Flocculibacter collagenilyticus: one gene and its partner. The main gene of each other region encodes a partner of the protein of the gene in region 2 in a complex. Links are inferred from orthologs where the notes say so. Each region holds a gene or a part of one and is shown on either strand. Other genes may lie near its edges.

What was found.
Region 1: the proteins of HUU81_RS14680 (region 2) and HUU81_RS14165 are in contact, whole or in part, in a crystal structure (PDB 1YFN), measured with the Escherichia coli proteins. The link is inferred for Flocculibacter collagenilyticus from one-to-one orthologs.

Annotation. Positions count from the first base shown.
Region 1 is NZ_CP059888.1:3,187,457-3,192,068, reverse strand. What follows is about bases 728-3,662. They hold HUU81_RS14165 (sigma-E factor negative regulatory protein), read left to right. Parts: upstream 728-1,808; coding sequence 1,809-2,516; downstream 2,517-3,662. Other genes in these bases: HUU81_RS14155 (SoxR reducing system RseC family protein), read left to right, coding at 3,609-3,662; HUU81_RS14160 (MucB/RseB C-terminal domain-containing protein), read left to right, coding at 2,516-3,583; rpoE (RNA polymerase sigma factor RpoE), read left to right, coding at 1,116-1,694; nadB (L-aspartate oxidase), read right to left, coding at 728-801. In the rest of the region: more of nadB, read right to left, coding at 1-727; more of HUU81_RS14155, read left to right, coding at 3,663-4,106; lepA (translation elongation factor 4), read left to right, coding at 4,319-4,612. UniProt on the Escherichia coli protein: An anti-sigma factor for extracytoplasmic function (ECF) sigma factor sigma-E (RpoE). ECF sigma factors are held in an inactive form by an anti-sigma factor until released by regulated intramembrane proteolysis (RIP).
Region 2 is NZ_CP059888.1:3,306,747-3,311,150, reverse strand. The notes cover bases 512-3,238. They hold HUU81_RS14680 (ClpXP protease specificity-enhancing factor), read left to right. Parts: upstream 512-1,510; coding sequence 1,511-1,966; downstream 1,967-3,238. Other genes in these bases: HUU81_RS14670 (SIS domain-containing protein), read right to left, coding at 2,669-3,238; dolP (division/outer membrane stress-associated lipid-binding lipoprotein), read right to left, coding at 2,097-2,666; sspA (stringent starvation protein SspA), read left to right, coding at 865-1,500; HUU81_RS14690 (cytochrome c1), read left to right, coding at 512-784. Outside these bases: HUU81_RS14695 (cytochrome b), read left to right, coding at 1-50; more of HUU81_RS14690, read left to right, coding at 50-511; more of HUU81_RS14670, read right to left, coding at 3,239-3,259; HUU81_RS14665 (YraN family protein), read right to left, coding at 3,277-3,651; HUU81_RS14660 (penicillin-binding protein activator), read right to left, coding at 3,635-4,404. UniProt on the Escherichia coli protein: Enhances recognition of ssrA-tagged proteins by the ClpX-ClpP protease; the ssrA degradation tag (AANDENYALAA) is added trans-translationally to proteins that are stalled on the ribosome, freeing the ribosome and targeting stalled peptides for degradation.

The sequences.
Region 1 (4,612 bases), 120 kb from region 2 along the record:
CTCGGTGATCAAAAAGTTGGGGGCATCGGGATGATAAAGTGATGTTGGGTGAAATTGGTTAAATTCCATATTTGCTACACGGCAACCTGCACGCCACGCCATAGCAATGCCGTCACCGCTGGCCACGTCTGGATTGCTGGTGTATAAGTACACTTTACTTGCGCCACCTGTCGCTAAAGCCACACTTTTGGCTCGTATTACTTCAACCATTTCTCGGTTGCGGTTCCATACATAGGCGCCATGTACTTTATTTCCGTTAGGAATAGCGGCATTTGCATCTATCGTTTTGAGTTTTTTAGAGGTGATTAGATCAATAGCATTATAACGTTCGAACAACGTGATATTAGGGTGTTTTTTAACTTGTTCTACTAGTGATGTTTGTACTGCTTTACCTGTTGCATCGGCAGCATGCAAAATACGACGATGGCTATGGCCACCTTCGCGAGTAAGGTGGTACTTTTTATTGCCTTTTTTATCTTCAAATTGGTCGAATGGTACACCTTGTTCAATAAGCCATTCCATCGACGACTTCGCTTGTTTGGCAGTAAACGTGACCGCTGCGTTATCACATAATCCTGCACCTGCCTGCAATGTGTCTTTAACATGTGACTCGATGCTATCGTTTTCATCAAAAACCGCAGCAATACCACCTTGGGCGTACAATGTTGACCCTTCTTTTAACGGGCCTTTACTTAAAACCGCAACTTTTGCTTGCTCGGCAATCTGTAATGCAAGGGTTAAGCCTGCTGCACCGCTGCCTATTATTAATACATCACAAAAGTGTTCAATATGCTCATTCATCGATATAATCATTCGCAATTCAGGAAGATAAGTCTAAATAATAGCATTTTTTACTTTCTGATTTAGACTGTTAAAACACACTATTTTAATTAATTTGTATTTATTTTGTAATTTGTAAGAACTTTTTACAAATTTGCTAGTCTGAGATTGTACGCTTGCCCAATCCAGATTGAGCAAAAGAGAACACGGTTACTATCAGGTTTTTATTTTTCAGTATGTAGTAACGCATTTTTGTTAGGGTACTTTTCTTTTTTAATCTGGAAACAGAGTCACTATTCGAGAAGTATAACGGATATTTGGGAGTTCAGGCTCGAATGAGCGAGCAAGAAATTGATTTTGAAATTATAAAACGCGTCCAGCAGGGTGATAAAAACGCGTTTAATTTATTGGTTAGAAAATACCAACATAAAGTGGCGAGTTTAGTGTCACGTTATGTTTCTAGCCATGGAGATGTTGCAGATGTAGTGCAAGAAGCGTTTATTAAGGCATATAGAGCCTTACCCAACTTTCGTGGAGAAAGCGCTTTTTACACGTGGTTATATCGCATAGCGGTTAACAGCGCAAAAAATTATCTTGTTGCTCAAGGGCGGAAGCCGCCTTCAAGTGATATAGATGCAGACGAGGCTGAAGTTTATGATGGTGCAAGCGCGTTACGCGAAAACGCTTCACCAGAAAGTTTGGTTTTGACGGATGAAATTAAACGAGTGGTATTTTCCACCATTGAGTCTTTGCCTGATGATTTGCGCTCTGCGATTACGTTAAGGGAGATAGATGGATTAAGTTACGATGAAATTGCTGAAGTAGTAGGTTGCCCCGTAGGCACGGTTCGCTCTCGTATTTTTAGAGCGCGTGAAGCAATTGATAACAACATTAAGCCTCTAATAAGTAATTAGGTATTTAGTAAATAAAAGCAAACATAATGCAGATTAACTAAAAGCTTAATTAAGTAATTAGCAACAGTTTTACAAACATATATCAAGTATATGTAAATACGGTAGGAATTGAGTATGGTTATGAAACAACATGAATTAACTTCTGTTGTGATGGATAATGAAGCGACTGAACAGGAAATTAGCACTTTTCTTGATAGTCATTCTCCAGATAATTCGCATGCAGCTAATGAATTCAGTGAAGAAAAGCGCGCCACATGGGCTCGTTATCATTTAGCAAGTGATGTGTTACGCAAGGAAGTGGCTAGCAACATTGATCTGGGGCTGGCAGAACGCATTGAAGCTGCTTTAGAGTTTGAAGCTCCTCATCAGCCTGTAGCTACAGAAGTTGAAACGTCGCCTTCAAGAGTTACTCAGTGGGTTAACAAGATTAAGCAAAAAGCAGGTGGAGCAAGCCTAAGTGGTTTACTAAGCATTCCTGCTTTTCGTTATAGTTCACAGCTAGCGATTGCTGCAACAGTAGCAATGGTTTCTGTTATTGGTGTTCAACAATATTCTGATAATGGCGTTGATGATACAAGCCCGTTACCGGTGTTTGTGACAAAGCCGTTAGATGGTTTTGCTTCTCCTGTTAGTTTATCGACTACGTCGAACCAACAGCGCAACACAATATCGGCTGATCAACAGCGTATCAATGCATTAATATTAGATCACCAACGTCAAATTCGATTAAAGCCAGTGTCAACTTCGGTTGAAGACGCATCGAGCAATCAAAGCCAAGACGATGACAGTCTTCGTAACGGGGATAACCAAGTAAATAACTAATGAGAAGTTTAGTAGTATTGTTCATCTTGTTGCTATCTTGTCCAAGCATCGGGCAGGATAGCATTGACGCCACTCACCAGCCTCCTTCTTCCTCTAGTGTGATCACTATTAACGATGCCAGCCAATCTGCATCGGAGCCTGTTACCGCGGAACAACTTTTGCAAAAATTGAATTATGCTTTGCACAATTTAAATTTTGATGCCTCATTTATTGTTATTTTTAACAAAAAAGGTGAGCCTTATCGTTGGTTGCATGGTATTCATCAAGGGGTAGAGCTAGAGCACTTAAGTTTATTAAATGGTGCGGGGCAAGATATTGTTAGGCGTGATAAGGTGGTTACTTACTTTGATCCTCAACAGCCTCCTTACTCAATCAATTCTGGTGTTATTCGCGGTCCTATTCCAGAAATTTTATTTACGGATATTAGCAATTTAAAACAACACTATAGTTTTGTTTTAGCAGGCAAAAAACGTATTGCTGGAAGAGAAGCGCAATTAATCCGAATTATTGCTAACGATAAACATCTATATAACTTTAAATTGTGGTTAGACGTACGTTCAGGCATGTTACTCAAAGCCGCTTATGTGAATGATAGTGGTGAAGAATTAGAGCAAATTCAGCTTACCCATATTACAGTAACTGAGCAACCACACCCTGAACTTATCAAGTTAAGTGCCGCAACTTTGCCTGAGGTGATCACTCCACCTGTTTCAGCTACAAGCCAACAGGCGTCAACATCGCTAGATGTTGATGTGGTGAAAAATAGCGAGATTAAGATTAACAATTGGCGTTTTGGTTGGCTACCTTCAGGGTTTAAAGTGATTAAGTCAGATAAGCACCAGCTTTCACTCACCCGGGAAGCATCAGATTATTATATGTTTAGCGATGGACTGATAGATTTTTCAGTGTTTATACAGCGCCCCTTGTCAGGATCGTCAAATTCAGTATTAACTAAAGGTGCAATCACGCTATATAATCATCGAAACCAAGTATATGATGTGTCTGTAGTTGGTCGTATTCCTGCCAAAACTGCTCAGTTGATTGCCCAGTCAGTTTCACACAAATAAACGATACTCATTTAACTGGAAAATTATGATTGAAGAGCAAGGTGTTATTGTTGCTGTAGAGCCTTTAGCCGATAAAGGTTCTGACGCGAACTATATTTTTTGGGTTGAAACCCAAATTAAAACGACTTGCAGCGCCTGCCATGTAGAAGAAAATTGTGGTACTAGCACGGTGGCTAAAGCGTTTAGTAAGCGAAAAAATGTGGTAAGTGTAGCTTCTGTCAAACAGGCTAACGTTGGTCAACAAGTGAAAATAGGTATTCCTGAAAATACGATCGTTACTGGCTCGTTAATGGTCTATATGTTGCCGTTAGTATTAGCTATTTTAGCAGCGGTTGTAGTTGATTTTACTGCTCAGCGTTTGCTTATTGATGCTGAATGGCTAACCATTTTAGGGTTATTCGCTGGAGGGACAATGGGGTTTGCGTTTGCTCGCTGGTGGATAAAAAACGGTACAAATGCGAGTGACTATCAAGTCACGTTGTTGCAAATCTTACCTGAACATATTCCTATTAAAGAAGTGTGATAGAAACACTGATATTAAGCGCCCACACACTCTATCTTTCCCCAGCAAAACGGGAACAATGTTAAGTTAATTTCAATTGATTGCGGATTCAGTTTGGTATTGATCGCAAAGTCTAGTAAAATTGCGCGATTAAATGCCCTTTACACGTTTAGCTTATCGCTTGTACGTTTAAAGCAACTTTCGTTTAGAACAGTAGTTAAGAATCATTTCCTATGAAAAACATACGCAACTTTTCAATAATTGCACACATTGATCACGGTAAATCCACCTTATCTGATCGTCTTATCCAAGAATGCGGTGGCCTTTCAGAGCGAGAAATGCAATCTCAGGTGCTTGATTCTATGGATATTGAGCGTGAGCGTGGGATCACCATTAAATCGCAAAGTGTAACCCTAAATTATACCGCTCAAGACGGCGAAACCTATCAGCTCAACTTTATCGATACGCCGGGACACGTAGACTTTACTTATGAAGTATCGCGCTCACTGTCCGCGTGTGAAGGTGCA
Region 2 (4,404 bases):
ACAGTGGCAATGAGAAAACTAAACCACTACCAAATAGGGTAACAAAGTAATGAAAAAGATATTAATTGCCTTAACATTATTAGTACCATCTTTGGTAAGTGCAGCTGGTGGAAGTAATGTTCCATTAGAGTCTGCGAATATCGACTTAACTGATCAAGCGTCGTTGCAACGTGGCGCTAAATTGTTTATGAACTACTGTCTTGGTTGTCACCAAATGCAGTATCAGCGTTATGAAAGAACGTTTAACGACATCGGTATTCCAGTAGAGTTAGGTAAAGAAAACCTAATCTTTACTGGTGCGAAAGTGGGTGAGCATATTAAAAATGGTATGCCTGCTGAAGATGCTAAAAAGTGGTTTGGTGCTGCGCCACCAGACTTAACGCTTGAAAGCCGTTTACGTACACCAGATTGGATTTACACGTATCTTAAGTCTTTTTACGCTGATCCAAGTAGACCGTTTGGTGTAAATAACACTGTGTTTCCACAGGTAGGTATGCCACATGTACTACAAGAGCTACAAGGCGTTCGTTATAAAGCTAAAGAGTCACGCTTAGTTGACGGCGAAGTAGTAGAAGACGAAGTCTTTAAGGTAGACGGTAGTGGTGAATTAAGTGAAGAAGAATATGATCAAGTAGCACGCGACTTGACCAACTTCCTAGCCTACGTTGGTGAACCAATGCAGCTTGAAAGAAAGAGCATGGGCTGGAAGGTTTTGCTATACTGTCTCGTTTTCTTTATTTTAGCAGTCTTACTGAAGAAAGAATTTTGGAAAGACGTAGACTAACTACTAGATTTTAATACATAAAATTTACTATGGGGGCAATTGCCCCCATAGCTGTTTTATCAACATAACCGGAGGAATCCATGGCAGTTACTGCAAATAAGCGTCCAGTCATGACACTTTTTTCAAACAGTAATGATATATATAGCCACCAAGTTCGCATTGTACTAGCGGAAAAAGGCGTAAGCGTAGACATCCATAAAGTTGAAATGGATAACCTGCCTGAAGATCTATACGAAGTGAACCCTTATGGAACTGTACCAACCTTAGTTGACCGTGAGTTAGGCTTGTTCGTTGCAAAAATCATAATGGAATACCTTGATGAGCGTTTTCCTCACCCTCCATTAATGCCTGTATACCCTGTAGCTCGTGGTCGCAGCCGTTTAATGATGCACCGCATTGAATCGGACTGGTACACGTTAGCTGAAAACATTTTAAACGAAAAAGATGTTGAAGCTTCACGTCAACAACTTAAAGAAAGCTTGTTGAGCTTAGCGCCTATTTTTGGTGAAACACCGTTTTTCATGAGTGAAGAATTTAGTTTGATCGATTGTTACTTAGCACCGTTGTTATGGCGCTTACCATTACTTGGTATTGAGCTTGATGGCACAGGTTCTAAAGAGATCAAAGCTTATATGATTAAAGTATTTGAACGTGAATCATTTCAAGCATCATTGACAGATGAAGAGCGAGAAATTCGCAATAACCGTTTAGGTTAATCGTCGAATGATGACTTCAAATCGCCCTTATTTATTAAGGGCATTTTACGATTGGATCGTTGATAATCAGCTGACACCGTATATTGTGGTGAACGCGATGCATCCGGCTGCGAAAGTGCCCATGCAGTTTGTTAAAGACGGCCAAATTGTATTAAACGTCAACCCTGCTGCGGTAGGCAATCTGTTAATGAATAACGATTGTGTTGCTTTTGATGCCAGATTTGGTGGTAAGCCAATGAATGTAATGGTGCCAATTAATGCCGTGTTAGCTATCTACGCTAAAGAAAATGGTGCAGGTACAGTATTTCCTGAAGAAGAGGAAGTACAGCAAGAAGACGAGTTACACTTCGAGCCTAAATTACAAGCTACGCCAAAAGTGGAAGAGTCAGATACAAGCAGTGAAAGTGACAGTAAGGCTACAGAAAAAAAATCAAAGTCTCGCTCTCATTTGAAAGTAATTAAGTAATATTGTTGATGTTATTACGCTTTTACTTTTACGTTAAGTAAGCATTACGATAAAAGCCCACAAGTTGTGGGCTTTTTACTGATGAGTAGTTGAGTAATAAAATGGCTAAAGAAGCCGTTAACTAGGCCAGTTATAAATATTCAAATACTTTTACTACTTTGCCTACACCGCTAATATTACGCGCAATATCCACTGCTTTATCAGCTTCGTGCATGGTTGCTAGCCCCATCAAAAATACTTCTGCATTTTCTGTTACGACTTTAATGTTTAATCCTGCGACTTGTTCGTCACTTAATAGTTGGGTTTTTACTTTAGACGTAAGCCATGCGTCGTTAGTTTTAGTTGTGATAGACGTGCTACTACCAATACGGATCTGGTTATGGATTTTTTTCACACCAATAATATCGGCAACGGTTTTCGCTGCAAGATCTCTTAGCTGATCATTAGGTGCTTGACCTACCAATAAAACAACGCCATTGAACGACACAATGCTAATGTTGCTATGTTCTCGCAAGCTAGCGTGTTCAGAAAAAAGCAGTTCTGCTTTTACTTCAATATTGTTATCGTCAATTTGAGCGCCAATACTTCTGCGATCATTTGCAGCAGATGCTGCGCCCGCTGCACCTGCAACAACAGCCACCGCACAACCTTCAAGAATAAGAACAGAGGCTAATAAAAGGGGTAAGGAAAATTTTCTCATAATTATGCTTCCTGTTGCGGGAATAATGTTTCGTCAATAAGCTCAGCCAGTAAATGAATATGGAATAAATGTCCTTCCATAATGCGTGCAGGACGCTTAGAAGGCACCTTAACTTCAATATCATTATTACCAAGCAGTCCTGATATGTCATGCCCTTCTTCACCATTAAACGCAATAATAGCCAAATCTTTTGTCAGGGCCGACTCTATCGCGGCAACAACGGGCGCTTCATTACCTGTTAATGAGAAGGCTAAGAGTAAGTCTCCTGGGTTCGCTAATGCTCTAACTTGACGTGAAAAGTGCTCTGCATGGTTCACGTCTCTTGCTACCGTCGACATCGAATTTAAATCACTGTTTAGTGTGATGGCGGGCAAACAAGGGCGTTCAGTTTCAAAGTGGTTGATGAGAAGGTTGGCAAAGTGCGTGGATAAAGTGAAACAGCTTTGATAACCACAACAAATTACTTTGTTACCCGTTAGGAGTGTTTGTACGATCATCAATGCAGATTGTTCTAATACACCCGCAAGCGTGTCGCCTGCAGCAATTTGAGTTTGTATACTCTCTGTAAATAATTGTCTTACTTTATCTTGCATATATTTTTCTTAAATAATTAGAATGCATTTTGGTGCCATTGCAATGGTTGGCTATTGTCACCTGAAAACGCGATAACATCAAATCGACATGCAGTATCAGTGAGATTAAATTGAGTAAGAAAATGTTGTGCAGTTTTGATTATTTTCTTTTGTTTGCTTGGTGTGACCGATTCAGCTGCTGAGCCGTGGTGATCATTTTTACGATATCTCACTTCAACAAATACGAGGCTATCGTCGTTTTTTACAATAAGATCGATTTCTCCGAAGCGCGTATTGTAATTTGCTTCAATGAGTCGATAGCCATGCTTTTTTAGGTGATTAAGTGCAAGGCTTTCATAGTAATCACCTTTATGCTTAGTTGATGCGCTAAACAGTTTAGTAAGGGGTTTCAATCCGTGTCACCTTTCCTTTATTGAATCTTGCCCACATCAGTTTCCTTTCAACATTACCTGTGTGAGTAACAGAGAGTTGCCCTGTTAAGCCTGAAATGCTTTGCCCAGGTAGTACTCGCATTTGAGCAAGTTGATTGATAAGTTGGTAGCTGTCATATCCTAAAGCAAATAAACGAAGTTGCTGAATATTGCGCTCCGGCCAAAGTTGCTGGCTTTGCGAGCGTAATGATTTTATTTTGCTTTGAGAGCCAATAATCCATGGCATGTCGGTAAATTTGATATTAGTTAACTCTTTTTTGGCTGTTTTATAGTTGCCATAGCTTTTAGAAGAGGCAAAAACAGGTACTGCCGTGGCAAAAGGGCTGATGCTCACATCTATAAACGGTTTTAAAAGGTGGGTTTGAATTGGATTGGCGATGATGTAAAACGCGTCAATGTCTCTACGGTTGCGTGTATCACTCTTAATGCGTTTATTAGTAAAGCGCTTAATACGGCTAATGCGTTTTTTACTCTCATCCACGTCAAGGGTGCTGCTAATCGCTTTGCTCATATCATGAGTGCCATTAAAGTAAATGATATCAATTGCGGCATTTTTTTCTATTTTGGCCGCTTGTTCTTGCCAATTTCGCGCTAAAAATTCGGCTTCGCGCTGCCCACTGCTATTATTTTCCGCCACAATAACAGGATGCTTGAAGTTGAGTTTTATTAAGTCTGTTGCAGCTTGTTTTAATTCATCACTACGTGAGAGAGTCA